Regions from separate parts of the Spartinivicinus marinus genome, predicted to be linked through region 2. Evidence: predicted binding sites of a transcription regulator. Region 2 holds the regulator's gene; each other region holds the start of a gene.
The links. Region 2 encodes FNR, which switches genes on or off when oxygen is low (the NO sensors DNR and NnrR bind a similar motif). Its sites were predicted from a motif close to TTGATNTANATCAA; they were not measured.
Positions count from the first base shown of each region.

Region 1: the regulator FNR is predicted to act here: its motif matches at 2,595-2,608, upstream of OQE68_RS03670 (nitrate/nitrite transporter).
Region 3: the regulator FNR is predicted to act here: its motif matches at 2,412-2,425, upstream of ubiU (ubiquinone anaerobic biosynthesis protein UbiU).

Region 1 is NZ_JAPJZK010000001.1:751,974-762,338, forward strand. Features, by position in the region: gene narL (two-component system response regulator NarL) at 1-446, opposite strand, end outside; gene OQE68_RS03665 (type IV pili methyl-accepting chemotaxis transducer N-terminal domain-containing protein) at 450-2,294, opposite strand; gene OQE68_RS03670 (nitrate/nitrite transporter) at 2,666-3,931, shown strand; gene OQE68_RS03675 (MFS transporter) at 3,944-5,611, shown strand; gene OQE68_RS03680 (nitrate reductase subunit alpha) at 5,952-9,728, shown strand; gene narH (nitrate reductase subunit beta) at 9,756-10,365, shown strand, end outside.
Region 2 is NZ_JAPJZK010000001.1:6,350,608-6,360,972, reverse strand. Features, by position in the region: gene OQE68_RS27950 (Kelch repeat-containing protein) at 1-1,372, opposite strand, end outside; gene OQE68_RS27945 (SprT family zinc-dependent metalloprotease) at 1,912-2,400, opposite strand; gene OQE68_RS27940 (Yip1 family protein) at 2,463-3,068, opposite strand; gene OQE68_RS27935 (DUF547 domain-containing protein) at 3,542-4,366, shown strand; gene ttcA (tRNA 2-thiocytidine(32) synthetase TtcA) at 4,437-5,357, opposite strand; gene OQE68_RS27925 (TraR/DksA family transcriptional regulator) at 5,572-5,901, shown strand; gene OQE68_RS27920 (hypothetical protein) at 6,036-6,533, opposite strand; gene OQE68_RS27915 (adenine phosphoribosyltransferase) at 6,952-7,494, opposite strand; gene fnr (fumarate/nitrate reduction transcriptional regulator Fnr) at 7,547-8,299, opposite strand; gene hemN (oxygen-independent coproporphyrinogen III oxidase) at 8,406-9,794, opposite strand; gene OQE68_RS27900 (sulfite exporter TauE/SafE family protein) at 9,865-10,365, opposite strand, start outside.
Region 3 is NZ_JAPJZK010000001.1:740,813-751,177, reverse strand. Features, by position in the region: gene OQE68_RS03655 (substrate-binding periplasmic protein) at 1-141, opposite strand, end outside; gene OQE68_RS03650 (U32 family peptidase) at 286-1,170, opposite strand; gene ubiU (ubiquinone anaerobic biosynthesis protein UbiU) at 1,269-2,264, opposite strand; gene OQE68_RS03640 (STAS domain-containing protein) at 2,486-2,797, opposite strand; gene ubiT (ubiquinone anaerobic biosynthesis accessory factor UbiT) at 3,042-3,551, shown strand; gene OQE68_RS03630 (anaerobic ribonucleoside-triphosphate reductase activating protein) at 3,523-4,215, opposite strand; gene nrdD (anaerobic ribonucleoside-triphosphate reductase) at 4,274-4,447, opposite strand; gene OQE68_RS03620 (ribonucleoside triphosphate reductase) at 4,458-6,176, opposite strand; gene OQE68_RS03615 (hypothetical protein) at 6,443-8,233, shown strand; gene OQE68_RS03610 (tetratricopeptide repeat-containing response regulator) at 8,260-9,939, opposite strand.

The DNA of each region.
Region 1 (10,365 bases), 5.6 Mb from region 2:
CGAGCAGTTGTTTTATGTCTTATTGCTGAAGCAAGAATAACAGCAAGCTCAGGGCTAATTGCCATTTGCCCTGTTAACGCCTGACGTAATTGCTCAACCACTTTTTCTGGCTCCATATCTTTCAGCAAATAGCCATCTGCTCCCCATTTAAAAGCCTCCATTACATCCTGCTGATCATCTGAAACAGTGAACATCAGGATACGAGCATCTACTTCAGCTTCTCGTAACGCTTTTAAGGTTTCAATACCACTCATACCTGGCATGTTCAGATCTAACAAAATTAAATCAGGCTCGTATTGAAGCGCTAAAGCAACTGCCTGGCTACCATCACCACACTCTGCTACAGGATTAAAATCGCCTTCTAGTTCCAGCAGTTGAATCAACCCTTTACGCAACATCGGGTGATCATCAATGATAATAATATCGTTTACTACTGAAGTGCTCATCTTTTACACTAACCCACGTATTTGTGTTTGATTATTAACCAGCTGTTGCGGTGTAAACTCTACTTTAACTTCTGTTCCATCACTTTCGCAACGCCTTATGGTTAATGTCCCCTTCAAGCTATTGACCCGCTCTTGAATTATAATTAATCCATAGTGGTTAGGTTTATCAACATTCAAGTCTATTCCTATACCATCATCTAAGATGGATAACTCAACCTGTTCATTTTCAGTTTCATGTATAGAAAGTGTTATCTCTGCAGCATTAGAGTGCCGAATAGCATTTAATAAAGCCTCTCTCGCAATTTGTAAGCAATGGATCTCCTCATGTGCAGTTAAACGAAACTGCTGCAATCTATAGTCTAAATGTAATCGTATATGAGTTTGTTGTTGAAACTCTTCTACTGTTCCTTTTAATGCTTGCTCAAGCCCGGGGGCATCTATTTTCAAGCGAAAAGTACTGAGTAATTCTCGTAAATGTCGATATGCAGCATTTAGTCCTTGCTGAACTTCATTTATTGTTTTTTCTAATACATCTGTATTGGCTTCAGACTGTAATAACTTTCTTAACCGAGCAACTTGTAATTTTTGATAGGATAGAGATTGCGCTAATGAATCATGTAATTCCCTGGCAATAACAGCACGTTCACTCATCATCGCCAGTCGTGCTTTTTGTTCAATAAACTGGTTATGATTACAGGCTGTCGCAACCATATCAGCAAATGCCTGTAATAGCTGTAGTTGCCAGTCTGTAATTGGTGTATTTATTTCGTTTTCTATTAAAAGCTCTCCATATTTACCTACTTGATTTTTAATATCCAAAGACATTAACTGAGACTGTTTTAAGTCGCCCTGAATCTCTCGCCTTTCTTTACAGCCTTCACAATCTGGAAACTGACAAAATGGTGGTCGTTTAATTTGATCTGAAGATAAAATTTGGTTGAATGGCTCGCTATCATCCAGCTTCAAACAAACAGAAATTCGTTTTAACTCCGTTAATTGCTGTAAACGCTTTAAACATCTGATAATACTGGTTTGGAATTCTTGTGGAAAATCATTTAGCCAACGACTGGTTTCGTAAAGTGTTTCTAAGACTCTATTTGTTCTTTGTAATGTCGCTGTCTTCTGCTCTACTCGCTTTTCTAACTCGCTATTAAGCTGAGTAAGATGATCCAACATCTGATTAAATGTATTACTAAGCAAACCTAACTCATCAGCACTTTGATAAGATGAGCGCTGGTTAAATCCTCCATCCCGTATAACACTTGCCGTTTGTACCAACTCTTTCAAAGGCACCATCAACCGTGCATGTAAATTATACATCGCGATAAAAATGACGAGTAAAGTCAAAAATAAAGTAACAACTTGAATCGCACGCAAAGTATAAATTTTAGTCTCTGAGGCCACCTCAATATGTTTCACCAGTTCATTAATCTCATTAACGAACTTATCCACTTGCTGTAAATGAACGAAGTCAATGTCTTTGGTAAAATTATCCAATAACTGTGGCTTTAAACTCTGCCAACGATTGACAACCTCTCGATAGCTAACATTGACTTGCTGGTCCAACTGACTGGACACAACATGCTGCAATATGGGGTTTGATAATCGCTGCTCAAAATCATTAATAGCCTGTTTTACAGTTGATGGCTGCTCTTTTCTTTGCAACAACGCTACTATCCGATAACTTTGCATTCGCAATGAGCCAGCTAAATTAATAGCATAACTGTCACCTTCTGCTGAATCAGCAATAATGACTGAGCTAATCATACTCACCAGCCCAAGCGTAACCACAGCAGCGAAAGCCACTCCTACTCGCGTCAATAAGCTATAATGTTTTTTTTCAACCATAACTATATTCTAATATAGCTTTATTCTTAATCAGAATTAAGCTCAAGTATACTCTTTCCAAATAACCTAAATTTTCAGCTTTTAAAACATAGTGAGAATGATTTATATTTACTAACAATAAGAATTAAATCACCCCTCTTTTGGCAATAGTACCTCTTAAGAACACACATTGCTGTTTTTCTTCATTATTTTTCCAGGAAAACAAAAAAATTCTTATTTATCAGTAGGTTATACCAATTTATCACCATACCTCTAAAGAGGTATACTCCCTAGTTAGACAACTTTCTACCAGAACAACTATTGACCCTGGTCAACTCAGCTTTCATTAACCTCACCTAACTTCAGGGTATGTCGTCGTAAAGGAGGTTAAAATGCTTAGCCATACCCAAAAGCAATGGTCAGTCCTTTCCATGAACACCGTGGCCTTTGCAGCAAACTTTGCTGTATGGACCATGTTCTCTATCATCGGAATAAAAATCAAACAGGAGTTGAATTTATCAGATACTGAGTTTGGTATTTTAGTCGCTACTCCTATACTTACTGGCTCAATTACCCGTTTACCTCTAGGAATAATGACTGACCGCTTTGGTGGCCGGATTGTCTTTTTTATTCACATGTTATTGGTTGCCATACCAACTTATGGTTTAGCTTTTGCCTCTGAATATTGGCAATACCTTGTCATTGGTTTATTTGTTGGCTTAGCAGGTGGCTCTTTTGCAATTGGTATCGCTTATACCTCAGCCTGGTTTGAAAAAGAGCGTCAAGGCACTGCAATGGGAATATTTGGCGCTGGTAATGCCGGTGCAGCTATTACCAACTTGGTTGCTCCGATGATTGTAGTTGCTTTAGGCTGGCGGGCAGTACCTCAAATTTACTCTATTGCAATGGTCATCATGGCCATCATTTTTTGGTTTTTCACTTTTAATGACCCGGCTCATGAAGAACGGAAAAAATCAGGTAAACATATTTCTTTAGCCGCTCAGCTAGCCCCATTAAAAGAAATTAGAGTTTGGCGGTTTGGTCTTTACTACTATTTTGTTTTTGGGGGGTTTGTAGCCTTAGCACTATGGCTACCCAAATATTATGTCGGTGAATACGAATTAGATTTAAAAACAGCTTCCTTTATCACCATGTTATTTACCTTACCCTCTGGTGTTATCAGAGCTTTAGGTGGTTGGTTATCTGATAAGTTTGGTGCCCGCTCAATTAACTGGGCAGTTTTCTGGGTATCATTAATTTGCTTATTCTTTGTATCTTACCCTCAAACTACCATGATTATTCACGGTATTGAGGGAGATGTACACTTTAAAGTGGGCCTTAATATCTGGGTATTTACAATTTTAGTGTTCCTTATTGGTATCGCCCAAGGTATTGGTAAAGCATCTGTCTATCGCATTATCCACGATTATTATCCAGCCAATATGGGGTCAGTCGGCGGCATGGTAGGCGTTCTTGGCGGCCTAGGTGGTTTCACCCTGCCTATTATTTTCGGCATAGCAAATGATTGGATCGGGGTACGCAGCTCCTGCTTTATGGTGTTGTTTGCCATTGTCGCCATCTGCATGATTTTAATGAATATTGCTATTCGCAAGCTACGCAAAGCAGAAGGTTTAGAACTAGACGAGAGTGTTTATTAATAGGAGCACGACATGTCAGAGACTACTCATACATCCAACCCTCCCCCAGTTGCTGCTTCTAAAAGCGCAGACATTACTAACTGGGATGTTGAAAATACAGAGTTTTGGGAATCTACTGGCAAAAAAATTGCCAATAGAAACTTATGGATTTCCATTCCCAGTTTATTGTGCGGTTTTGCCGTATGGTTATACTGGGGCATCATTACGGTACAAATGCTAAATTTAGGGTTTCCCTTTGCAAAATCAGAACTATTTACTTTAATGGCCATTGCTGGTTTAACCGGCGCTACATTACGTATTCCTTCCAGCTTTTTTATCCGTTTAGCAGGTGGACGTAATACCATCTTTTTCACTACAGCTCTATTAATGTTACCCGCTTTAGGTACAGGGATAGCATTACAATCCCAAGACACGCCACTTTGGGTATTTCAACTGCTAGCTTTATTATCAGGATTTGGTGGTGGTAACTTTGCTTCCTCCATGTCTAATATCAGCTACTTTTTCCCTAAAAAAGTGCAAGGGTTAGCCTTGGGCCTAAATGCAGGTTTAGGTAATTTTGGTGTGACTACCATGCAAATCCTAGTACCATTAATGATGACGTTTGGCGTCTTTGGTGCTTTAGGTGGTGATTCAATGACCCTGCAAAATACCTCTGGCACACTAATCGGCAAAATCCCTTCCGGGTCTGAAACCTGGATTCAAAATGCTGGGTTTGTTTGGCTATTATTCTTAATTCCACTAGCCTTTGCTGGTTGGTTTGGAATGAATAACATTCGCACCCCTGAAGTATCACCTGATATTGGCTCACCATTTAAAGCTTTTTCGATTATCACTTGCATGCTGTTAGTAGGCTTCATTACTGCCACTGTTGGTTTATGGTTAATATTGCCAGAAAGTGCTAATGGCTCCGGCTTTAATGTGCCAAAAGAAATTGTGCTGGTTATTGTTATTGCTTCAACTGTATTTCTACTAAAATTATTTCCAGGGGACATCAAGCAAAGCTTAACCCGCCAATATCAAATTTTTGGTCATCAACATACTTGGGTAATGAGTGTTATCTACACCATGACCTTTGGTTCTTTTATTGGATTTTCTGCAGCCTTTCCATTAGCGATTAAAGTGATTTTTGGTTACTCCCATGTTGCAGGTGCCGATGGTATTTTAACCCACGATACAGTTAACCCAAATGGCCCTTCTGCATTAATGTATGCCTGGATGGGGCCTTTTATTGGTGCCTTAATTCGTCCTGTAGGTGGTTGGATTGCTGACAAGGTCGGCGGCGCTTTCGTTACCCAAGTTGTATCGGTTGTGATGGTGCTCAGTGCAATAGGGGTTGCCTATTATATGAAAGCCGCTTATGCCTCTGCCACACCAGAAGAATACTTTGTTCCATTCTTTCTACTATTCTTAGTGTTATTTGCTGCGACAGGTATTGGTAATGGCTCCACCTTCCGAACCATTGCAATGGTATTTAATAAGGAACAAGCTGGCCCCGTTTTAGGTTGGACTTCTGCAGTGGCGGCTTATGGCGCATTTTATATTCCCAAAGTATTTGGTGAGCAAATTAAAGCAACCACCCCTGAATATGCATTATATGGTTTTGCAGCTTTTTATGGCTTATGCATTTTGGTTAACTGGTGGTTTTATCTGCGACCAGGTGCTGAGCATAAAAACCCATAAGACAGTACATAGATGATATTTATGGTTAACCTTATGAAAACAGCAGTAAATAAATTAAATAGTATTCTTATCCCTTCACCTGAAGATAGCGCAAACGTTAATGGATATGAGGTGATAGGGTATTCTGTAACTGCGATATGGATATCGCTTTAGCTCTTGATAGGCCAAGGATGGCCCTTCAAGAGCGGAGGAAGAATAGCCTGTTATACCATATCAAACACTAAATTAGCTTTCTGTGCTCTTTTGAAATAAGAGTGGCTAAAAAGCAGATCAAGACGTTAACCATAATTGTGAATGCCTGAATAGTAGAAATAAGTTTGGCTACTATGGAGATAATAAAATGAGTCTCTTACTTGATAGACTACAGTTCTTTAAGAAAAAAATCGGTGAATTTTCTGAAGGACATGGTGAAACAACCAATGAAAGCCGTGCCTGGGAAAACAGTTATCGCCGTCGTTGGCAACATGATAAAATCGTTCGTTCCACTCACGGCGTAAATTGTACTGGCTCTTGTAGCTGGAAAATTTATGTAAAAGATGGATTGGTCACTTGGGAAACCCAACAAACTGATTACCCAAGAACTCGCCCCGATTTACCTAATCACGAACCACGTGGTTGCCCCAGAGGAGCAAGCTTTAGTTGGTATATTTATAGTGCTAACCGCCTTAAATACCCAAAAGTACGCAAACCACTATTAAAACTATGGCGAGAAGCAAGAAAAAATCAATCACCTGTAGCAGCATGGGAGTCCATTGTTTCAGACCCAGAAAAAACCAAACAATATAAAACTAAACGGGGTATGGGTGGGTTTGTTCGTTCATCCTGGGATGAAGTCAACGAAATTATTGCTGCGGCCAATGTTCATACAGCCAAAAAATATGGCCCTGATCGTATTATTGGCTTCTCCCCTATTCCTGCTATGTCAATGGTCTCTTATGCAGCGGGCTCACGTTACCTATCACTAATTGGTGGGGTTTGCATGAGCTTCTACGACTGGTATTGTGATTTGCCTCCATCATCACCAATGACTTGGGGAGAACAAACTGACGTACCTGAATCGGCTGATTGGTATAACTCTAATTATATTATTGCCTGGGGTTCCAACGTACCACAAACCCGTACCCCTGATGCTCACTTCTTTACTGAAGTCCGTTATAAAGGTGCCAAAACCGTTAGTATTACCCCAGACTATTCTGAGGTAGCTAAATTAACCGATATCTGGTTAAACCCCAAACAAGGGACTGACGCAGCATTAGGGATGGCTTTTGGTCATGTTATTTTAAAAGAATTTCATCTAGAAAAACCCAGCGAATATTTTACTGATTATGTTCGTCGTTATTCTGACATGCCCATGTTGGTCTTATTAGAAGAGCACGAAGGTAAAACCCTAAAGCCCACTCGCTTTGTAAGAGCATCAGATTTAACGGGCAACTTAGGCCAGGATAATAATCCTGAATGGAAAACCATTGCTTACGACGAAAATACTAATGAGCTCGTTTCGCCACAGGGTAGCATTGGCTATCGCTGGGGTGAACAAGGCAAATGGAATATAGAAAATAAAGAGGGCAAATCAGGAAAAGAGGTTAAACTGCAGCTTTCTCTTATCGATGGTCCAAAGAAAACAGTTGATGTTGCCTTCCCCCATTTTGCTGCTGACGAAAGCAATGAATATTGGAACTACTGCGAGCATGATGAAGTACTAGCACGCAAACTACCCTATAAAGAAATTAAACTCGCTAATGGCAAAAAAGCCAAAGTGGCTACTGTCTTTGATTTAACCATTGCCAATTATGGTATTGACCGTGGATTGGGTGGTGAAAATGTTGCTGCCAGTTACGATGATGACATTCCTTTTACCCCAGCCTGGCAAGAAAAAATCACTGGTGTTTCACGGGAAAAAGTTATTCAGGTGGCAAGGGAATTTGCAGATAACGCCGATAAAACCAAAGGCCGGTCAATGGTCATTGTTGGCGCCGCCATGAACCACTGGTATCACATGGATATGAATTATCGTAGTTTGATTAACATGCTGATTATGTGTGGTTGTGTTGGTCAAACTGGCGGAGGCTGGGCACATTATGTGGGTCAGGAAAAATTACGTCCACAAACAGGCTGGCAGCCACTCGCCTTTGGCTTAGATTGGAGCCGCCCTCCTCGCCATATGAACTCCACTTCTTTTTTCTATAATCACAGTTCACAGTGGCGTCACGAAAAAGTCAGTATCCACGAAGTACTTTCTCCATTAGTTGATCACAGCCAATGGCCAGAACATATGTTGGATTACAACATTAAGTCAGAACGGATGGGCTGGTTACCGAGCGCTCCACAATTAAATAAAAACCCGCTGGAAATAACTAAAGAAGCCGAACAAGCGGGCAAAGATCCAAAAGACTACTTAGTGGAACAGCTAAAATCTGGCAACATTCGTTTTGCTGCGGAACAACCTGATAATCCAAATAACTTTCCTCGCTGTCTATTTGTATGGCGTTCTAATTTACTGGGCTCTTCCGGTAAAGGCCATGAATATATGCTGAAGTATTTATTAGGCACCAAAAATGGCGTATTAAATGAAGACAATGCGACTCGTGATGGCATTATCCCTAAAGAAATCGACTTTGAAAAACAAGGTGTTGAAGGCAAATTGGATTTGGTAACAACGCTTGATTTCCGGATGTCTTCAACTGCCTTATATTCCGATATCGTCTTACCCACCGCAACTTGGTATGAAAAGGATGATTTAAATACCTCCGATATGCATCCCTTTATTCACCCTTTATCAAAGGCGGTTGACCCTGCCTGGGAGGCACGCTCCGATTGGGACATATATAAAGGAATCGCAAAAGTTTTCTCTCAAGTCGCAGAAGGCGAACTGGGGGTAGAAAAAGATATTGTTACCGTACCGATGCTCCACGACACTCCCGGAGAACTTTCCCAACCTTTTGAGGTGAAAGACTGGAAAAAAGGCGAGTGTGATCTGATTCCAGGAAAAACAGCCCCTAATATGATGGTGGTTGAACGAGATTATCCCAATACCTATAAAAAATTCACTTCACTTGGTCCTTTGTTAGAAAAAACTGGTAATGGCGGTAAAGGGATTAGCTGGAATACCGATGAAGAAGTCGAGCTACTTCGACAGCTAAATTACAGTGTTAATGAAGAAGGTGTCAGCAAAGGACAACCACAAATTAATACGGCAGTTGATGCTGCAGAAGTGATTTTAAGCTTAGCCCCAGAAACCAATGGTAATGTGGCAGTAAAAGCCTGGGATGCCCTTGGTCAATTCACCGGACGTAATCATAAACACTTAGCTGAGCCCAAGCATGAAGAAAAAATTCGCTTTAGGGATGTACAAGCTCAACCCAGAAAAATTATTTCTTCTCCTACCTGGTCTGGCTTAGAGTCTGAGCATGTGAGTTATAACGCAGGTTATACCAATGTTCATGAATTAATCCCTTGGCGAACCATTACTGGCCGGCAACAGTTTTACCAAGACCATTTATGGATGCAAGCCTTTGGTGAACAAATGGTTTCTTATCGGCCGCCAATCTGTACCAAAACGGTCGACTTTGTAAAAGGCAAACACACCAATGGCAATAAAGAAATTGTTCTAAACTGGATTACCCCTCACCAAAAATGGGGGATCCACAGCACCTACTCTGACAATTTAATTATGCTCACTCTAAATCGTGGCGGTCCGATTATTTGGTTGAGTGAATTAGATGCAACTGAAGCTGGCATCGAAGATAACGATTGGGTAGAGATATTTAATGCCAATGGTGCTATTGCCTGTCGAGCAGTGGTTTCTCAACGGGTAAAACAAGGCATGGTGATGATGTATCACGCCCAAGAACGAATTGTGAATGTACCTGGCTCTGAAGTAACTGGCACGCGTGGTGGACACCATAACTCAGTGACTCGGGTGGTACTCAAACCAACCCATATGATTGGTGGCTATGCACAACAAGCTTATGGTTTTAACTATTACGGCACTGTTGGTTGTAACCGTGATGAATTTGTGGTGGTTAGAAAAATGGCAAAAGTCGATTGGTTGGATGGCCCATCAGGTCATGAGTTACCACAACCTCTTTCCAATAACGATATAGCTGAACAACCATAGCCTGAAGATGTGTGAGGAGAGCCTAAAATGAAAATACGCGCACAAGTTGGTATGGTATTAAATCTGGATAAATGTATTGGCTGCCATACCTGTTCAATTACTTGTAAAAATGTTTGGACCTCTCGGGAAGGCATGGAATACGCCTGGTTTAATAACGTCGAAACCAAGCCAGGCGTTGGCTACCCTAAAGAATGGGAAAATCAGGAAAAATGGAAAGGTGGTTGGAATCGTAAAGCTGACGGCACCATTGAACCTAAAATCGGTGGTAAATTTCGTATTCTCGCGAATATTTTTGCCAACCCTGATTTACCCGAAATTGATGATTATTACGAACCTTTTGATTTTGACTATCAACATCTGCATACAGCGCCATTAGGTAACCATCAACCGACTGCTCGCCCCAGGTCTTTAATTAGTGGCGAGCGCATGGAAAAAATCGAGTGGGGACCTAACTGGGAAGAGATTTTAGGCACTGAATTTAGAAAGCGCTCAAAAGATAAAAACTTCGATAACATTCAAAAGGATATATACGGGCAGTACGAAAATACTTTCATGATGTATTTGCCCAGGCTCTGCGAGCATTGTCTGAACCCAGCCTGTGTTGCCTCCTGTCCTTCTGGTGCCATTTATAAACGGG
Region 2 (10,365 bases):
GGATCTTACACGACGAACAGTTTGGAAATGCTTCAGACTTACCTGTTTCGGGGTTTTTAAAGTCATGCGGGGTTCCTTTTAAACCTGCATAAGGTTTTTTATCAATCCTAACGACTTGACCAGTTTGCTTATTTCGATAGTGGATAGACCAGGAGCCAGCTTGGCTGGCATTGCCCAAGGTGACATTTTTGAGTCGTTTATCCTGGCTAATTAAATAACTGGCAGTCCAGCCTGGGAGTGGCCCAATATCCGCACGTCCTCCCGTAGTAGGCATGTATGCTGTTACAGTGCCTATATTCATTAGTTGACTGTTTTTTTGGTAGTTCTGGTAGTAGTTATTAGCGGTGGATTCATCCACTTGAATAGATGGGTCATATAAAGGAAATGCTTTGGTATTTATTAAATAGTTTTTGTTAAAGACAATATGAAGAGGGTCATTGCCTTTTAAAATGACATCCCGTTTCCAGCGGGCATGATGATAGTGCTCAACGGCATTTTGCTGTAAAAGGGTTTTACCTTGGCTAGTCAGTGTAACATTATAGGTATAGTTGCGTGGGTTGGGTTGGTAAGCATAGGTATTCTCAACAACCACTGAAACTTTGGCTTTTTCATTATTACTGCCATACGTTCTTAGGTAGAAGCGAGCATGTAAGTGAGGGTGAGGTTGGCCCTGACTATTTTTAATTGGACTACTAAAAATAAACTCATTAGCAATACCACCCGCAAGCCACTGTTTTTCTAAGGTGCCATTTGTAATCACATCTGCCAGTTTGAGCTGATAAGCGGTGCCTTCAACATCAAGTAATAGGGTTAAGTCAAAGTTATATTGTTGTAACTGAGTGCGGGTAATGGGTGAGCCAGGGTTGGCACCAGTTCCTTTAAATAGCGAGAAGGTTTCTTGTGAGCTGTGAAGGTTGACTTTAGCGCTGATGATGGCGTGCCTCAATGAACCATCAGAGTGAGTCGCTTTTTTATCAACTTGAGTACGAATTAAATTGCCCTTAGCATTTTTTAACAGCACAGTTTCGTTGGCGCTGATTTCACCAGGTTTAAATACATGACCAAAGGTGATGTAGTCTGCCAGTGGTTTGTCTTCTGCATGGGTAATAATGATTTCAGTAATTTTTTTCCCAGCCTTCACAGGTGTATCAGGTGCTGGTTGGCTTGGTGCCGGAGGGTCGTTATTAACAACAGGGTCATCAGGCTCAGTGTCATTATTATCATTATCTCCAGCAGGTGATGATGGAGGAGGAGCATCAGGTTTTGTTGTAGTTGTATCTGGTGTTGGCTTGGAGCTACTTGAATCTGGACAGCCAGTCAGGCAGAGAGACAAAATGCTGGCTAGAGCAATATATATCGCTGGCGATTTCATTAGCACTTATCCTTTAATTTAACAATATAGGTTGTTGGCGCCAATGTGTTTAAGGCATGACTTATTGTTCAGAATATAGCTTAGGTATATAAGCCAAGAGCGAATAAAAAACCAACAACTCAGTTAATAAACTTAATGAGTCAATTAATAAAACCTGTGCGAACTTACCAATTAGATTCCCTGTTCAGTACTTGATCAACTCTCAGAGCTAAATCAACCGCTACATTCCTGGCGCTATTGTTCCCTGTGTAGGCCAATAATGACACCCTTAGTTCAATGAAATGGCATTATTTGAGAATAAATACATAGGTTTTTTTATAAAGGATGAGCCGATTAAAAAATTAGTTGTTAAATAGAAAGAATATTCAAATAGATTTTTCAGCGATAAAAAAATAGACATTAAAAAATAATGTGCAGTGTATTGGTTGTTTGTTGAGATATGCTTTTTACTTCTTGGGATTACCTATTTAATTAGTAATGCCTTATTGAAGTGTAGTTATCACTTGTCTTAAAGAGAGGAGTGTAATTGAATGTTGCGGTCACACTGCTGCTGTTAGCGGCTGTCGACATTGTTTGCAAATATAGCGTATCCCTTGCTGAGCCCGTTTATGTTGAATTGGCCCTAGCCAAATAGGTTGAGCACAATGACAGTGATAACGGCGCTGGTTATTGAGGGTAGCTAAGTCATATTGATGACAGCGCTCAGCTGGACAGTGAAATACTTGTTCCATCACAAATTGCCACTCTTTACCATGAGGCTTAATGCGACTGCCGTAGATGAGAGGGGCAACTAGATGTGCCACTTCATGGGCAACGGTATGCGTGATAAAGTGTTGTTGATGGTGAGATAGAAATAAGGTATTGAAACGCACTTCATTGTTGACCCAGTCAGCAGTACCTGCGCAAGTACCTGTTAGATCAAAACGAATGCTGGGCATTTGAAACATTCTACCAAAGCGGGTTTCAGCTAGACAGATTAATACTCTTACTCGCTTAACCACTGCATCTTCAAGCATTTTAACTAACACATCAATTGCCGAATAGATTATTCGGCAATTGTAGGCTGTTGACTTGTGACTGCCAAGAGAAATCAGAATACTACTTGTGAGGGGCCAATACCAATGCCCCAAAATAATACGGTGATAGTCATCATGGAAACTAGAACGACGAGCCCAACACAAAGCACACTGCTAGCAAATAGAAAGCCGACTTCTTTAGGGATTTTCATCATGACAGGAATACCGGTATAGAGAAGGTAAGTTGCATAGCTGGCTCCGGCAATGACAAGAAATAGATTTAGCCATACATTGGGTAATAAGGCCCCCAGACCAGTTAGAAATAAAGGAGTGGCAGTATAAGCAGCAAAGACAATGGTCTGACTTAAGGTTGTGTTGGCATGATAGGTTTTTGCCATCCACTGAATAAAACAGCCCATTACAAAAATACCTGCTAACATCGCCATATAGCCCAGTAGAGCCATCCCTGCAGCATTGGCTTCAGTGAGTTTGACCAGCTTGTCGGTGCCGACTGACCAACCCACTTGAGTGAAGCCAATATACCCGCAAATAGCAGGGATCGCTGCAAGTAATAGAACATGAGTTAAATAAATTTTACTAACGGAATTGGATTCATTACGGATGAGTTGCCATTCTTGTTGAGGGGTGGTAAATAGACCCCAAATGTGATTTAACAGCACTGTGTTACCTCCTTGGCTTTTTTAGTATCAATCAAAGTAGGCATTAGTCAGTTAGAAGATGTCCTACTTGTTGACTCTCGAAAGCAGCTTACGGAAAACAAAAAATTTGTTTCGCCGCATTTAGATTACTCTGAAAACTTAAGGGAGTAGTGTAAATGGCTGCTTTGCGTACCTGTTATTGTTAGTTTATGGCTTGTTTTTTATGAGTTTTTATTTCTTTAATTAGTTTGTGTTAAATCCAGTTAACAGGCTCAGTATAAATAAATCAGCTTATTGGGTCACTTGGTTTGTTATAGTTTTCAGTGCTTACAAAGCGTTTTTTAAACATTATTAACCTTTTTCCTTATTTATATGACTAATAGTTATGAATAAAACATATCTTTAGTGTGAAAATGAAAGAGTTATCACTTCGTACCTTTCTTTTACTAATGTAAAGAAGGCTGAATTTATTGGGAGGTTGATAAGTGATTGCAATGAAACGTAAATTATGGTGTTTGTTATGGGGCTGGGCTGTATTGATCGCTTATCTGCCTACTCTTTCTGTTGCTGCACCAAAAGCCAATTTATGGCATTTTTGGCAAGCCAGTAATGAACAGAGCAGCCACCAGATTAACCACCAACCATGGCAGCAGTTGTTAAAGCAGTATTTGGTGGTTAAGCCAGAGGGCCATTTGTTTAATTACAAGAAAGTGAGTGCTACCGATACACAGAAGCTGGCTCGCTATATCGAGCAGTTGAGCCATATTGATCCGCGCCAATATAAAAAACAAGAGCAGTTTGCTTATTGGGTTAATTTATATAATGCGTTAACTGTACAATTGGTGTTGAATAGCTATCCTGTCAGTTCCATTAAAAAACTGGGTAAAGGTTTCTTTAGTTTTGGCCCTTGGGATGATGAAATTATTCGTATTGCTGGTCAGGCAATTACTTTGAATGATATTGAACACCGTATTCTCAGGCCTATTTGGCAAGATCAACGGATTCACTATGTGGTTAATTGTGCCAGTTTGGGATGTCCTGATTTAGCTACTCAAGCGTTAACAGCCGCTAATCAAGAGCAAATATTAGAAGCTGCCGCCAAACGGTTTATTAATCAGGCTAAAGGCGTTTCGCTCTCGAAACAAGGACTTGCGTTATCAAAAATATACGACTGGTATCAAGTTGATTTTGGTGATAACGAACCAGCTTTAATAAAGCACTTACAACAATATGCTCAGCCAGTTTTGCGTAAACAATTAGCGCAGTTTCAAGGAAATATCAGCTATCAATATGATTGGAATTTAAATGAAGTGAAGTAAAAAGAGGTGACATGGTCGGCTGGTTAAGCATTTTGCTACCAGCCTGGACAATTGGTTGCTCGCAAGTCAGCTACAGGGAAATAAGTTTCACCATTGATGGCTGTTCTTCTGTATCGGTGTTTTCATCAGTAGCTGCTTGGTAGTCTAAGCTGGGTGGATCAAAGGCCTGATCTCCATCAGGAAATGGTTGGTCTTGTGTCGTTAGTGATTGAAAGTCAAATAGGCTTGTGTCTACCATATGCGATGGGACGATATTTTGCGTCGCGCGAAACATACTTTCAATACGCCCAGGGAATTGACGATCCCATTGGTTTAGCAGGGCTTTCATCTGTTTTCGTTGCAGGTTTTCCTGAGAGCCACACAGGTTGCAAGGAATAATAGGAAAATTCTTCAAGCCTGCGTATTTTATAATATCTTTTTCACGGCTATAGGCCAGTGGGCGAATAACCATATGTTGACCATCGTCAGAAACCAGCTTGGCTGGCATAGCTTTCATTTTGCCGCCATAAAACATATTTAATAACAGGGTTTCGATGATATCGTCACGATGATGGCCCAAGGCAATTTTAGTGGCGCCCAGCTTTTTTGCGGTGCTGTATAAGATACCCCGTCTCAGTCTTGAGCATAAAGCACAAGTCGTTTTTCCTTCGGGTATTTTGTCTTTGACAATACTGTAAGTGTCTTCTTCAACAATTAAGTAGTCAATATTTAATGAGTTTAAATAGTTAGGTAGTACTTCCTCAGGAAAGCCTGGCTGCTTCTGGTCAAGGTTTACCGCCACAATAGAAAAGCTGATTGGGGCATGTTGCTGTAGATTTAGCAAGATATCCAGCAGGGTATAACTGTCTTTACCACCTGACAAGCAACACATGATTTTGTCACCATCTTCGATCATATTGAAGTCGGCGATAGCTCGGCCTACTTCGCGACGTAAGCGCTTTTGTAGCTTGTTAAGGGTGAGTTTGTCAGATTTTGGCTTTTGCATAGACATCGTTACTGCTAAGTAAAGGCAACCAGATAATGGGGGGCTGATTATACCTGAGCCTGCTGTTAATGAGAACAAAGTATGTGAGTAAGGGGAGGGCAAGCAAACTTTTTGTCTGTATTGCTTGCCCAAACAATAGGAACGTTAGAAAACGCTATAGTTAGATAGAGTAAATCAATAACAATTGTTAATAACGAATGTGAAAGTGGTGAGGCACTGCATGACATTATATGAAGACATAAAACGTCAACTACAGGCTAAACAGATGGAGTTGGAACAGCGATTGTCTCGATTGAAGCGTGATGCAGTAAAGCCCACCAGCCGAGACTGGTCAGAGCAGGCACAAGAGCGTGAAAATGATGAGGTGGTTGATGCACTAGGTAATGAGACTTTGTCAGAACTGATCAAGGTCCAGCGTGCATTGACACGTATTGATAATGAAGAGTATTTGTTTTGTAGTCATTGTGGGCAGGAGATTGCACCTGCTCGATTAAAGGTGATGCCTTATACGGACTTATGTATTCAATGTGCGGAGCAGTTGTCAGGTTAAGCAAAGCGGTAATATAACAACATCTACTTTTGCTTAGAGAGTTAAGTAGTAAGCAAATACATATAAATCAAAACAACAGACTCTATTGTTAGCCTGTTGCAATATTTAACATAAGCAAGTGCTATATTGAACTATCAGGCGGCTTGAGGTCTACCCAGAATATATTGATGGTAATTATGGATAAAGTCGTCTAGTGAGGCCTGGGGTTTACCATGGTAATAACGGCGCCAGCATTTTCCCAATAGCCCTAAATTGGCAGGATCACCTTTAGTCGGAAAATTCGGGACACGCTGGTAAACCATCCAAGCAATAGCTGTTGCATAACTGAGATTAGTAGCTAATTCTTGGTGGGGATTTTCCAAAAATTCATGTTGGCTAGCTAATCCCCTGACCTGACTTGCCAGTTCTGGTAGTTGAACCAAATATTTATCCCATATATTTCTATGCATCAGGGGAGTAATGCAATAAATGCCATAGGAGTGGTGTTTTTTAGGGCGTAGGTAGAAGCCAAGCCCACTTTCCTGAGCAGCTGTCCCCATTAGCAAGTTTTCTGCTAAGCAATGCTTGATTTGCAATTGCTTTAAAGTGGGTTGAACGACATAATGTCTTAGCTCTTCTGCACAAATGCCCATTATTCAACTCTCATTTTCCCTACGTTTATTGTTTTTAATGCATTTTTTTGACCAGTATGGGCCTTTACTGCTATTGGCATTCCTTTTATTCGTTGCAAAAAAATGACTTATCTTGAATACAATCCTATTTTATGGTTAGTGTAGACTGAAATACGCAACTTAACGGCTTGCTTTACTTGGAAAAAGTTAAAAAGTATTTAGTAAGGAAAATGCTGTGAAGTATGGAGTTAGCAGTAGTGGAAAAAGCACTTTTGCTTGTTAACCTGTCCGATGTTTGTTGAGTAAGATGAAAAAGATAGTTGGGAAGTGATCAAATAGCTGACAGTGTTGTCATTTAAATGACGGTGAAACTAGCGGGTTTATTCTTAGATGACTGGCGCACCCTTTGAGGGGTGCGATCAGAAGTAGTTAACACTGACTAATCTTTAGCAAAGGCACAAAGTGTATAAACGGGAATATCTGAGTCTTGAAGCTTTTGGCTACCACCTAAATCTGGCAAGTCAATAATAGCCGCTGCTTCATAAATACTACCCCCTAACTGTCGGGTTAAAGTTGCTGCAGCAAGTAAAGTGCCTCCTGTGGCAATCAAGTCATCCACGAGTAGGATGCTTGCACCACTTTCAAAGGCATCATGTTGTATTTCTAGTACTGCTTTTCCGTATTCGATGTCATATTCTTCTGCAATGGTTTTCGCCGGTAGTTTGCCTTGTTTTCGAAATAACACTAGTGGTTTATTCAACTCATAGGAAATGACTGAGCCAAGTAAAAAACCTCGGGCTTCCATGGCGCCAATATGGGTAAAGTCGGCATCTACATAACGTTGAATGAAGCTATCAACTACCATGCGTTGGGCTTTTGGTGATTTAAATAAGGGCGTAATATCACGAAACATTACACCAGGGCTGGGCCAGTCAGGAACATTACGAATTAATGACTTTATATAATATTCGTCAAATATCATTATTAGTTTTCCAAATAATGGTTTATCGATGCTCTCCCCAGCTAGGGAAGGGCTAGCCTGTTAATGAGTCGTTGGCTTGGTTAACAGGTTTGCCTCCAGCTAAAGAGCAAATAGTCATGGAATCTTTGATCAGGACTTCCTTGCCATTCGCGTCGATTAAGCCATTTTTTTGGAAGCGCGTGAAGACACGGCTAACCGTTTCTACCGCAAGTCCCAAATAATTACCCATCTCATTGCGAGACATGGGGAGTCTGAAAGCCTGAGAAGAAAAGCCACGGCGACGGAAGCGGGCAGCTAAATTTAAGAGAAAGGTTGCAATACGTTCATCGGCATTTTTCTTACTGAGCAACAACATCATTTGCTGATCTTCGCGAATTTCTTTGCTCATGATTTGCATTAATTTACGACGGAGCTCGGGCAGGGTACTGGCAAGTTCATCCAGTCGTTCGAAGGGGATTTCACAAACCATAGTGGTTTCTACCGCTTGGGCTGATACGGGGTAATGCTCGTCATCAATACCACTTAACCCAACTAATTCACTTGGCAGTTGGAAGCCAGTAATTTGTTCAACACCATCATCAGTGGTGGTGTAGGTTTTTAAGGCACCCGAACGAACGGCATAGATAGAGCTGAATGTGTCACCTTGGAAAAATAGGTGCTCGCCTTTGCGTAATGGTTTGCCTCGTTTAATGATGCTGTCTAGCGTATCAATATCTTCTACTTTTAAGGCAATAGGCAGACAAAGGGTGCTTAGAATGCAATCTTTGCAAGCGACTTGGTTGATAGGTTTTACTTTGGCAATCATTGTTACGCTGAGGCCTCGAACGCAAAAATTGTTAATTTAGGCTAACGGGTACATTGTGATTATTGTAGGGGGTGACCCAGTTAGCAACAAGCGAAAGTTTTTAGTATTAAATAACTTTAGAAAATAAATTCTCTGATGATTGTTTGCTTGCTAGATATCGATCAAACACCATACAGATATTTCTGGCTAACAGCCTTCCATTATTGGTGATGATTAACTTGCTATCAGTTAGGGTGATGAGCTTATCTTCAACCATTGGCATGAGTTGCATAATTTCTTTCTGGAAATAAACGTGCCAGTTTATACCGAAAGGTTGGCAATACTTGGCTAAATCTACCTGAAAGTGACAGATTAGCTGTTGAATAATACCTCGTCTAAGTAAATCATCCTGATTTAATTGAATACCACGTTTAATGGGTAGCTGATTATTTTCGATTGACTGAATATAGTCATCAAGTGCAGTGTGGTTTTGGCAATAAATATCATTAATCTGGCTAATTGAAGAGACGCCAAACCCAATTAAGTCACAATGGCCATGGGTGGTATAGCCTTGGAAATTACGATGTAATTCGCCTTTTGCTTGAGCGGTAGCCAGTTTGTCATCAGGTAAAGCAAAGTGATCCATGCCAATATAGTGGTAGCCAGCTGCCTGTAGCCGATCAATACTGTGTTGTAAAATACTGAGCTTTTCTGGAGCAGAAGGTAAGTCGCTGGCTTTAATCCTTCTTTGAGGCTTAAACCGATGGGGTAAATGAGCGTAATTGAAAATAGATAGCCGGTCGGGTGAGAGCGCAATGACTTTATCAAGGGTTTCTAAAAAACTGGCAGTGGTTTGAAAAGGTAATCCATAAATTAAATCCACATTAATGGATTTAAATAATAATGCCCTGGCTGCTTCAAAAATAGCTTCTGTTTCAGCTTCTGATTGAACGCGATTAACCGCTTTTTGTACAACTGGATTAAAATCCTGAATACCTAAGCTAATACGATTAAACCCCAAGGAGCGTAATAATCCCATGGTTGGCCAGTCAGCTTCTCGTGGGTCTATTTCAATTGAATAGTCTCCGTCAATATCATCCACCAATTGAAAGTGCTGCTCCAGCAGCGTAAACAATTGGGTAGTTTGCTCATGGGTCAAAAAGGTAGGGGTACCACCTCCCCAGTGTAGTTGTTCAACCACAGGCTTACAGTCTAACTGTTGAGAGACAAGCTGGATTTCTTTTTCCAATACCGTTAGATAAGGCAGGGCTTTTTGCCGATTTTTGGTAATTATTTTATTGCAGCCACAGTAATAACAAACACTAGCGCAAAACGGGATGTGTACATAAAGTGACAGCGGTGTTTGCTGCTGTTTGAGTTTTGTTAAAGCTTGTTGATAGTGGTCAGGCTCAAACGATTCTGAAAACTCAACGGCAGTAGGGTATGAGGTATAACGTGGGCCTTGCTGATTATATCGTTCGATAAGCGAGGACTGCCACTTCAAAGGTCCTAACATAAACTTGGCCTGTCACTGTTGATACAGATTAACAGTGTAAAGCGGTGGTCTGGAAAAGAATTGACATGGGTCAATGATGATGAGCATGATTCTCATGGTTTGGCATTAACAGCGCTTGGTGAGGGCCAGGAATCGTCCATATACCGAAACCAATCATAATGATCGCTGCCACTGTGCGGGTGAGGTGGTGGGCAACAAATTGCTTTAGCGTATCAGCGAAAAAGCCAGTGGCTAATACCGTAGGCAGTGTTCCTAAACCAAATCCCAGCATCAGCAGTCCGCCATCAAGTGTATTGCCACTGGCAGCAGACCAGGTTAGGGCGCTGTAAATAAGCCCACAAGGCAGCCAGCCCCATAAAATGCCTAAACAAAAGCCTTGTTTACTGTTAGTTGCGGGTAAAAAAGGTTTGGTTAATGGTTGAATATAGCGCCACAGATGCTGTCCCGCTTTTTCTAGCCACGTCAGTGCTTTCCACCAGTTAGCGATATAGCAGGCCATTAAAATCAATAAAATGCCAGCTAACCAGCGGAGCCCTTGGTTTGCTGCAGGCCCCAGCTGCTGAATTGACCA
Region 3 (10,365 bases), 5.6 Mb from region 2:
TATATCAGTCGATAATCCAGTAATGTTACCATTTTCTTTATAAGCATAGGGAGGGTAGTTCTCTACGACGATGTCAATACTATCAGCGAAAAGTAGTGGTTTGAATAAAGCTAAAAAAATGAAGGAAGCCAGATATTTCATTACCTTACTCTTGTACTTAGCACATTAACTGCTTAGGTATTTGGCATTTGCTCTCCTAAGTATTGGTTGAGTTTCTCCTATAAACAAGAATTTATGATATAGCATTTGGTTTGGGTATCAATAAGCGTATCGATCAGTGATACGCTATCTATGAGAAAGGTTTATACCAGGCTCTGCAAACCAGTATCCGTTGCATTGATTGTCAATAGCAATCAATGGCACTGTTTCTCCTTGGATGGCTGTATGATATTGATTAATGACTTGTTTCATATCGTGAGACTGAGGGCTTAAACGAACAATATCAATACCCATTTTTTGCATTGCTGGTATTTGGCTCATTAGGTTATATAAACTACCAGACTGGGTTTGAATTCCGTTTAAGGTAAATAATGGTTGATTCTCTTGACTGTTAACGAGGATGCCATCGGGGTAATTAAGACACACAAATTGACAGTTGTCTTTTGGTAAATGACGAAAACGCGCAGTAAAACATCGAGCAGAGTAAGCCAGAGGTAAGTAACCGTAACTAAATACTTCTGTTTCAAGCGTATCTTTAATACCTTGTTCAATACATTCTGTTAATATAGATTGGAGAGACTGAGCAGATAGTTCTACAGGCATTACCCAGCGTTTAAGCCCTTGTCGATGTAAAAGGGAGAGAGTTCTACCATTATAGATATTGATGGCGGGGCCTGTCACAAATGGAATCCTTTGAGCAGATAAAAGCTGCACTGCTGCCATATCATTGGCTTCGATGATAATCGAGTCGTTACGGCAAAGACGCCGTAAACTGTTTAACTCTGATTCTGCTGAAATAAGCGCCAGAGTTGAAAGTACCACTTCTTTACCTGAACTGGCTAATTGCTGCGCTAGTTCAAGCCAGTCATCTGTATTTAATTCTCGACGTTTGCTACAAACAGTTTCTCCCAGGTATACAATGTCAACCGGTGTATCTATAATATTTTGGTAAAAATCATAAACCTGTTGTTTAGGCCAAAAGTATAAAATAGGGCCAAGAGATAACTTCATTACTTTATACCATTCATGACTTATTTTAGGGTATAGGGCAAATTACAAAAATATTCACAGCGAAAATAACTAAGTCTAAAATCCATCTGTGAAGAGTATCACTGCCAGGGTCTTGAGTATGCGCCTAACGTTGTTTGCGTACCTTCTGAAACCTTAGCAAGCTCGTTTTGCCAGTGAGGTTTCACTATAAAGTTGTTAGGATCTGCCTTGTAACAATTTAATGCTTGTCGCCAAGTACTGACGACTTGAGCGACATAAGCAGGGCTGCGTTGACGGCCTTCAATTTTAACTGCTTTAATGCCTATCGCTGATAATTGGGGAATAAGTGCTATGGTATTAAGACTAGTGGGTTCTTCAATAGCATTATAGACTGTGCCTGCTACCTCAAAGCGGCCTTTACAAAGAGTGGGATAACCCGCTTTTTCATTTGGTTGGAATTTGTCAATTAATATATCATTTAATCGTGACTCTAGTCCTTCGTTGGATTCTTGCCAGCGAACAAAACTGGCAGGAGAGCAGACACCACAGGTGTTGGGTGATTGGTCTGTTAGGTACGAGGATAAGTGGCAACGACCTTCTGCCATAATACAGAGCGAACCAAAGGCAAATACTTCTAAGTCTACAGGCGACTTTGTGGCAACCTGCTGAACTTGTTTTAAAGATAATACGCGTGGTAACACAGCCCGTTTAATTGCAAAATGCTGCTGATAGAACTTCAATGCTTCATAGTTAGTTGCAGAACCTTGCACTGACAAATGTAAGTTGAGAGTAGGGTAGGTATTATGTGCATAATCAAGAACACTGAGATCAGCACAAATGAGGGCATTGACACCTAAATCTACAGCAAGATCAACAGCCTTTTGCCAACGTGCCCATCCTGCTGGTTGAGGGTAGGTATTGATAGCTACAAATACTTTTACCCCTTTATTGATTGCGTACTCTAATGCTTGAGTGGCCTTTTTATCATTGAAGTTGAGGCCAGCAAAATGACGTGCGTTAGTGTCATCTTTAAAGCCTATATAAACAGCATCTGCACCATTATCCACTGCAGCTTTAAGGGCTGGTAAACTTCCCGCGGGGCAGACCAACTCCATATATCAAGTCCTCATTGCTATACCCTGTGTACTGCTTACGAATCAAAGTATCTAGCTTCTAAAAGTGATCGCTATAAGTAAGTGGGTATGATTGATAGTTAATAAGTTCAAATATTGTAAGAGTAACAAAGCGAGTGACTGACAAGCTTGACTTGTATCAAGGGGGGCGACTATTGATGAGTAAACACTAATGGGGTAGATATAATGTCACATTTAACAAGCTAGCGTTTAATTGTAAATACCTTATCGAATTGTACTAATTGTAGTGTTTTATATATAAAGTTATTGCAATGTACTAAATGTATATTTTTTGTACTTAAGTCTTGTTTCATACACATCATCACGGCTATTGCAGAGCTGTCCATATAGTCCGTTTTCTGAAAGTCAATAATATAAGTATGAACTTTATCTTTAGCATTTAAGTAAGCTTCTTTAAATGCTTGCACAACTTCTCGTGTGAAGTTTTTTCCGATAAAAATAGTAAGCTGATTGTCAGTTGCTTCTGTTTTAATATCTGTTCCAAAATTATCCATAACTTGTCTTTATTCTATCGGTTTTAATAAGTTGTTGTTAATTATAGTTCACTCATGATGGTGTGTTTAAAAACTCAATGAAACATATATGAAGAAAAATAACAGTATGTTGGCTGTATAAGCTGTATAAGCTGTATAAGTAGGGGGACGATTATTATTAGAGTTGACTTATATCAAGACGATAACTTGTTATATAGTAGATACTACTCAGTTTCGATTAACCCTTAAAATGAGTATAGCTGCTATGATTGTTAGCTTGCCTGATAAACAAAAGCTGTTGCCTGCTGTACCAAAATTAATAGCAAAGCCTCTAGTTTATATGCCTTTTGCTTTACAGAAGAAGTTGCTTAGCCGCTTATTGCAACAAATTTTTAGTGAAGCATTAGCAGATGGTGATTGTGAATTTTTACAAGGTTCCTGGTTAAAAGTAGCTATTACTGATTTAAATATTAGCTGGTTATTTGGTTGTAATGAAAAAAATGAAATACTCATTAATAAAAATGGTTTGGCTGATGTGACGATAGAAGGAAACTTAAATAGTTTTATATTGTTAGCTGCACGAAAGGAAGACCCTGATACCTTATTTTTTCAACGCCAGTTAACGATAGGGGGGGACACAGAGCTAGGACTACAGGTTAAAAACTTATTGGATAATATAGAGCTTGATGTGTTACCACCTATAATTAATTTATCTATTCGATGTGGAGCTGAATACATTTCATTATTTAGTAAGAGCGAATCTGAGTATCAATAATATATCGTTTGATTTCAGGTAATAGCAGCTCTAAGTCATAGTAGTTGGATTGTTGATTTAGAGCTGTATTTAAAATATTACCCGATTTAAAGGGTTGTAGTACCCATTGCTTGACTTCATGTGAGGCTAAAACCTTTGCCATTATGAGCAAGTCATCAGGCTTTATGAGTTGGTAGTTGATAGTTGTTCTGATTTCGTAGGATACCTTGGACTCTATTAGCTGGGTTAGACTTGTCATACATTTTTGATAATAGACTTTACTCCCTGTAATAGTAGTAGCTAAGTGAGGAGGTGATTTAAAGTCAAAGCCTATCCAGTCGACTAATGATATTATAGAGGTAAATCGTTTAGGTATGCTGCCACTGGTATGAATACCGACTTTAAAGCCTTGTTGTTTACACCACTGAATAGCTTCTACTAAATTATTCTGAATTAAGGGCTCTCCACCACTAAAAACAACCGCTTCGACTAGACCCGTTCTACGTTTTAGAAATTGTTGAATACTCTGCCAAGCATATTGCCCAGAGGTAATCTTGATCAGCTCAGGGTTATGACAATACTGGCAGCGTAAATTGCAGCCCTGACAATATAGTACTGTTGCTAAATGATCAGGAAAATCAATGGTGGTGAGGGGAGTTATGCCACCTATTTGTATTTCTCTCATATAAACTGCCTAGTAAACAAATAAAGAACAAGACCGTCCCTGGCTTTTATGGTTGGTTTTAAGTAGCTGCTATTCGCTTTGCAGATGTAGACTCAGTGAAAAACTGTCTATCATTATGCTCAGCCAGTTTACCGGGGTTAAAAGCAGAAGTTGGTCTATGGTAGCCCATGACTCGGGTCCAGACTTCACAGCGTTGTCTTTTTGGGTGGTTTGTTAATATTTGCTTAGCCATAATTTTTTCTTTATTCAACCTCATTAGCAAGAATTGCTTCATCGCATTTTGGACAAAACTCGTGTTCGCCTGCCAAATAACCATGAACAGGACAAATAGAGAATGTAGGAGTAATTGTGATATATGGTACTTTGAAGTTGCTCAAGGCAGCTTTAACAAGCTTACGACAACTGACACTGCTTGAAATAGGTTCTGCCATATAAAGGTGGAGGACAGTTCCCCCTGTGTAAGTACGTTGTAATTTTTCCTGTAGCTCTAGTGCTAAAAATGGGTCATCAGTATATCCAACAGGTAATTGGCTTGAGTTGGTATAGTATGGGGAGTCAGTAGTCCCACATTGGATGATGTTAGAAAATCTTTTTTTATCTTCTTTGGCAAATCGGTATGCGGTTCCTTCGGCGGGAGTTGCTTCTAAATTGTATAATTGGCCGGTTTCTTCTTGAAATGCAACTATCTTCTCCTTGATATGGTTGAGTAATTCTAGAGCAAGCTGTTGCCCTTTACTGGTAGTAATATCCTCTTGGTTATCACTAAAGTTTAGAATCATTTCATTGATGCCATTAACTCCAATGGTCGAGAAGTGATTACGAAGAGTGCCTAAATAGCGCTTAGTGTAGGGGTATAATCCTTCATCCATTAACTGTTGAACAACGTTACGTTTAATTTCTAAACTGTCTTTTGCTAAATTTAATAAATAATCTAGCTGTTCAAATAACGCTTGTTTATTGCCTTGGTGTAGATAGCCTAAACGAGCACAATTAATAGTAACCACGCCTAGAGAGCCAGTTTGTTCGGCAGAACCAAATAGTCCATTGCCTCGCTTCAATAGTTCACGTACATCGAGCTGTAGTCGGCAGCACATTGAGCGTACCATATGAGGCTGTAGGTCTGAGTTTAAAAAGTTTTGAAAATAAGGCAGTCCATATCGAGCGGTCATCTCAAACAAGCGATCAATATTTTCTGACTCCCAATCAAAGTCAGGTGTAATATTGTAGGTAGGAATAGGGAAGGTAAAAACACGTCCTTTAGCATCACCTTCAGTCATTACTTCAATAAATGCCTGATTGATCATGGCCATTTCTTTTGTGAGTTTGCCGTAGCTAAAAGGCTGTTCTTCACCTGCTATAACAGGGACTTGCTCTTGTAAATCGACAGGACAGGTCCAATCAAATGTTAGGTTTGTGAAAGGTGTCTGGGTACCCCAGCGGGAAGGGATATTAAGGTTATAAATAAATTCTTGGATTAACTGTTTTACTTGTTGATAGTTGACTTGATCTTTGCGAATGTATGGTGCGAGGTAAGTATCAAAAGAACTGAAAGCTTGAGCGCCAGCCCATTCGTTTTGCAAGGTGCCTAAAAAATTAACAATTTGCCCCAATGCTGCAGATAAGTGTTTGGGTGGAGCTGACTCTACCTTGCCTGCTACTCCATTAAATCCTTCATACAACAGTTGGCGTAATGACCAACCAGCACAATACCCCCCCAGCATATCCAGATCATGAATATGAAAGTCAGCATTAACGTGAGCATTTCTTACTGCTTCAGGGTAAAGGCAATGTAGCCAGTAGTGGGCTGTCATTTTACCTGATGTGTTTAAAATAAGACCGCCTAGGGAATAACCTTGGTTGGCATTGGCCTTAATCCGCCAGTCTTGCTTGGTTAAGTACTCCTGATAAGTGTTGCGTATATCTAGGAGCGGTAGTGATTCGACAGTATTTGTACTCAACATGATGGTTTCTAACTACTAAACAATGAGTGATGTATACTATATATAGTATGTCTTTATGGTGTTTTATACTATTTATTGTGCTTGATCTGAGTCAATACTTGGTGAGTTGCATTACAAGACTGGTGGCTGGTGCTTAAAGTTTAAAAATTGATCACTCTAAAACAAGTAAGGAAAGGATATAAAATAGAACAGCCTTTTTTAGTAGATTAGTACTTACTATAATTGGTTATGATGAGGGTATCTGTTATTGGTATGGGAAGTAAGCCATGACATATCCTATTGGATGTAACCCAGATACACATGATGTAGGTAGTAGAGCCGATAATTTTTCCGTAGAACATGCTGCTCCGCTAGCTGGGCATGGAAATGTTGTTAGATTGAGTGAGTCTATAGCTGCACAACAATTATTTAATCATCAGCAGCTTGATTATCAGCCACAAACGATGGCTAAGCCGGTGACCAGCAGTGAGCTTATTGCTTCTAGCCGTGCTGTACACCAGCTCGTGAATAATACTCTAGAGGGTAATAGCCTAGAGGATAATGGTGTAGTCATTGATGATGATGAGCGGCAGTTAATCAAAAACTATCTTGAGCGATCACTCAGTAAATATATATTATCCTATGGTAAATGGGAAATTAAAGCAAAGTTAAGGCGGTTACCTAAAGATCCAGTGAGTTATTTTTCGAAAACCGGTAATGAGCAGCGGCCTGTTAATGGTAAATGGGCATCGCCTAAACACCTGTCTGTTTTCAATAAGATACAAACACAAATAAAGGAGCAAATGCCTAGTGCTGGTGTTCTAGAGATTGAAGATGGCAGAGTTTGTATAAAGGAGCCTTTTCCACAAACAGCACAAAGTTTGGCTAATTACTTAAATATATTAGTGGGTAATGGTGCAATTGCAGAAGAACAAGCCCACAACTCAAATAAGTCAACTTTAATTCAAAGTTTGCTTGAACCGAATGATCAAAAGATAGCTGATATATTTACCAAATATATTGATGTATTAGGCTCTGAAAAAAACCGCACGACTAGAGCCTATCGAGTTTTATTTAAAACTCATGATAATCCCTTTGAGCCTATTAATGAAATAAAACAGCATCGAGGTAAATATAGGATTAGAGCAAATACGACACGAGCGGCCGAAGTGATTGAGCATGATAAAAAGTTACTTAGCCAATTATTTGAACGCTTAGAAGCTTGCCAAAAACAGGTCGTTATGTTGAGTCGGGGAGGCTTGTTTGAGCAGTCAATACAACAAATTGCTACTAAGGCGGATAACCACTTTAGTAATCATGTTATTGATTATAAGACTCGCAAATTCGATAATTTAAAGGTGGACCTTAATAAATGCCAGGAATTATTGAAGCAGCCGCATACCCATTTGGCGACTAAAGATGGTATAGAACAGCTGCGGGAACAACTTAAACACTATCAAAGCTATGTTATTCAGTTAGAGCTGTTTGTTGCTGCTGTTGATGATTTAACACCTAAATTATCTGGCTATAAGGCAGTTTCTGATGTGGGTGAAGCCATTCAACTAGTCGAGCGGTTGGAAAATCATCGAGTGAGTTGGAATGACTATATGCCTACAGATACTAGTCAGTCTGGGAAGGTAAAACTATTTTTCCAGAAAGTCAGGGCAAGGTGGTGGGCCTTTGTTGCACGCTCTTCTGATTGGGATCAAACTATTCACTACAATAGGAAAAATGATATTATTGCTAGTATTAAAATTATGCATGAACAGGCTGATAAATTGAATCAGCTCTTAGCCGATGAAGGAAAACAGCTGCAGCTTGATAACAACGCCCTGCTATTTCGGGTTGAGCTAGCGGATCGGTTATTAAAGATTTTTAATAAACTAAAAAATAAATCTGCTATCCGGTTTGGTTTTATTATGCTGAAACGAAAGTCTTTAGAGAAACTACTTGCTAACCAATTAGGCTTAGCAGAAGGTAGTGTGAGGAATTTTACAACCCATCCAAGTAAAAAGAGTGTTACGGGGGTATTTAATCGGTTAACAGAACGGCTTAGTAGCGTATTTAACAATGTGTAGAACTGGTTATTAATCAGTTCTACACATTATGCTTTTTGAGCTTTTCTTTTCCATTGCTCTACAGGCTTGGCTAACTTTTGATATCGAGCATATTGTGGGTGGTGCTCTCTTAAATGTTTTACATTAAATAATGATTGCTCGCATAAATCCAGCCATTTAAGGCTGAATTTTTCTTGTAATAAGTATAAACAGGCTTGAATTAAGTTCAGGTTCAGGCCTGGGTTCCTTGGTGAATGTTCAAGTGCTTGTTGAAATTGTTCTATGGCTTTTTGATACTCTTTTTGCTCATATAAATGGATCCCTTCTTTGTTTGCTATAGCTGCTTCATTTTTATTTTTCTGACTAACAGGTTCATCAAGAAAGGCTAATATTTTGTTAACAAATATTTTATCATCTGATTTTTCCTCTACTAGTTGGAAGAGAATTGTTTCTGCAACATCTTTGTGATTACATACGAAAAATGTTTTACCTATTTCAAATTTTGTATCTGCTGATAATTGATTATTCTGGTCATTGTAAACGGAATTGATCTTTTCGATAATCTCGTTAGATGCATTTTTATTTTTCTGGAAATATAAGGTCCTGGCTTTGGTTAAGTCTATTTTTATTGAGGTGTTAATATCTAAAGTAAATCGTTTGTTAACTTTTTTAAATAATTCAGATGTTTCACTAAGGGCTTTTTGTTTATCAATAGAGTCACTTTCTTCTGATAAGTCGACTAACGAGCTTGCTAGTTCTACATAATTATCTGCGCAATCAAAACAAGAATTCTTACCTAACTCTATAGTATATCTAAAAGCATTGACAGCGACATCTAAATCACCAATCTCACGACTAATTTTGCCAAGTTTTTGTTGTCTTGCCATTGTATTTGGTGAAATATTCGTTGCCTGTTGAATAGCCTTCTGGGCTTTTTCTGTATCACCTTTGGAGAGATAAACATCGGCAATTTCATCATATGCAGCAACCGCATTTGGATTTATTTTGAAAAGTGCTTCATAATTCTTTATCGCTTGGTCACTGTTGCCAAGAATTTGATTTACTTGGCCTAACATTTGGTGTGGCCAATCTGCAGTTCTAGCTGCTAAAATACTATTGCAAAGATTTTTAGCTTCATCATACTGCTCTGTTAAAATAAATAGCTCGCAGAGTTGTTTCTCATACCAATGACTAAATCGGTTTTCATTTTTTAATGCATCTTTGCACTTTTCAATTGCTTGCTTATATGCTTTTTTAGTAATCAGTTGTTTAACTGGAGCTAGTTTTTCTGATTGTTTTACAAGATTTTCTAGGCGCTTTTTTAATACAGCTTGATTGATAGGCTTTGATAGATACGCATCGGGTTGGCACTCAAGTGCACCCATGACCATTTCCTTGGTAGTTTCAGCTGTAACCATAATAAAAATACTATTAGGTTTTAGTAATTTGAGATGCCTTAGCTCTTCTAATACCTGCTGACCATTTTTTCCTTCACCTAAGTTAAAGTCACAGATTATTATATCATATGGCTGTTGACTGCAGGATGCGATGGCTAGCTTTCCATTCTGAACCATGTCTATTGAGCTGATGCCGATATCTACCATCATTCTTTTAAGTGATAATCGGAAACTTTCAAAGTCATCGACAATCAGTAACTTCTTCTTACTAAAAATATTTGTTGTAGTAGTAACTTCAGGCGTTGTAGTAATGGTTTCAAAAAAATCCATATTTTATGCCCTTCATCTCTAAGCTAAAGCATAATATTTATATACTATTTTAGTTGTTTTTTTACAATTTGAATATTGATTGGAGGATTAACTTAGCTATATATTCATAGTGTAAAAAGCAGATTAGCCTTTGTCTGATCGATAACCAGTTTGTATCATGAAAATCAGATACTTAGTGTACCCAATAGGAATGGTTTTTAGGGGCTGCATCGAGTAACGACTTCCCATGAAACTCCGCATATATAACTTATGCTCTATAGTTGTTGTAACAGGGAGTGTCAACCCATCGAAGTTGTTGGAAATAATGATTTAATGGAAAGTTACAAGGTACTGGTATGCTTGTCATACACCAGATTTGTCCGTGGTTCGGAGTGCTTTGTGTTTTAATTAAATCATCCAGGCTTCAAGTTTGGCTCTATATGGATT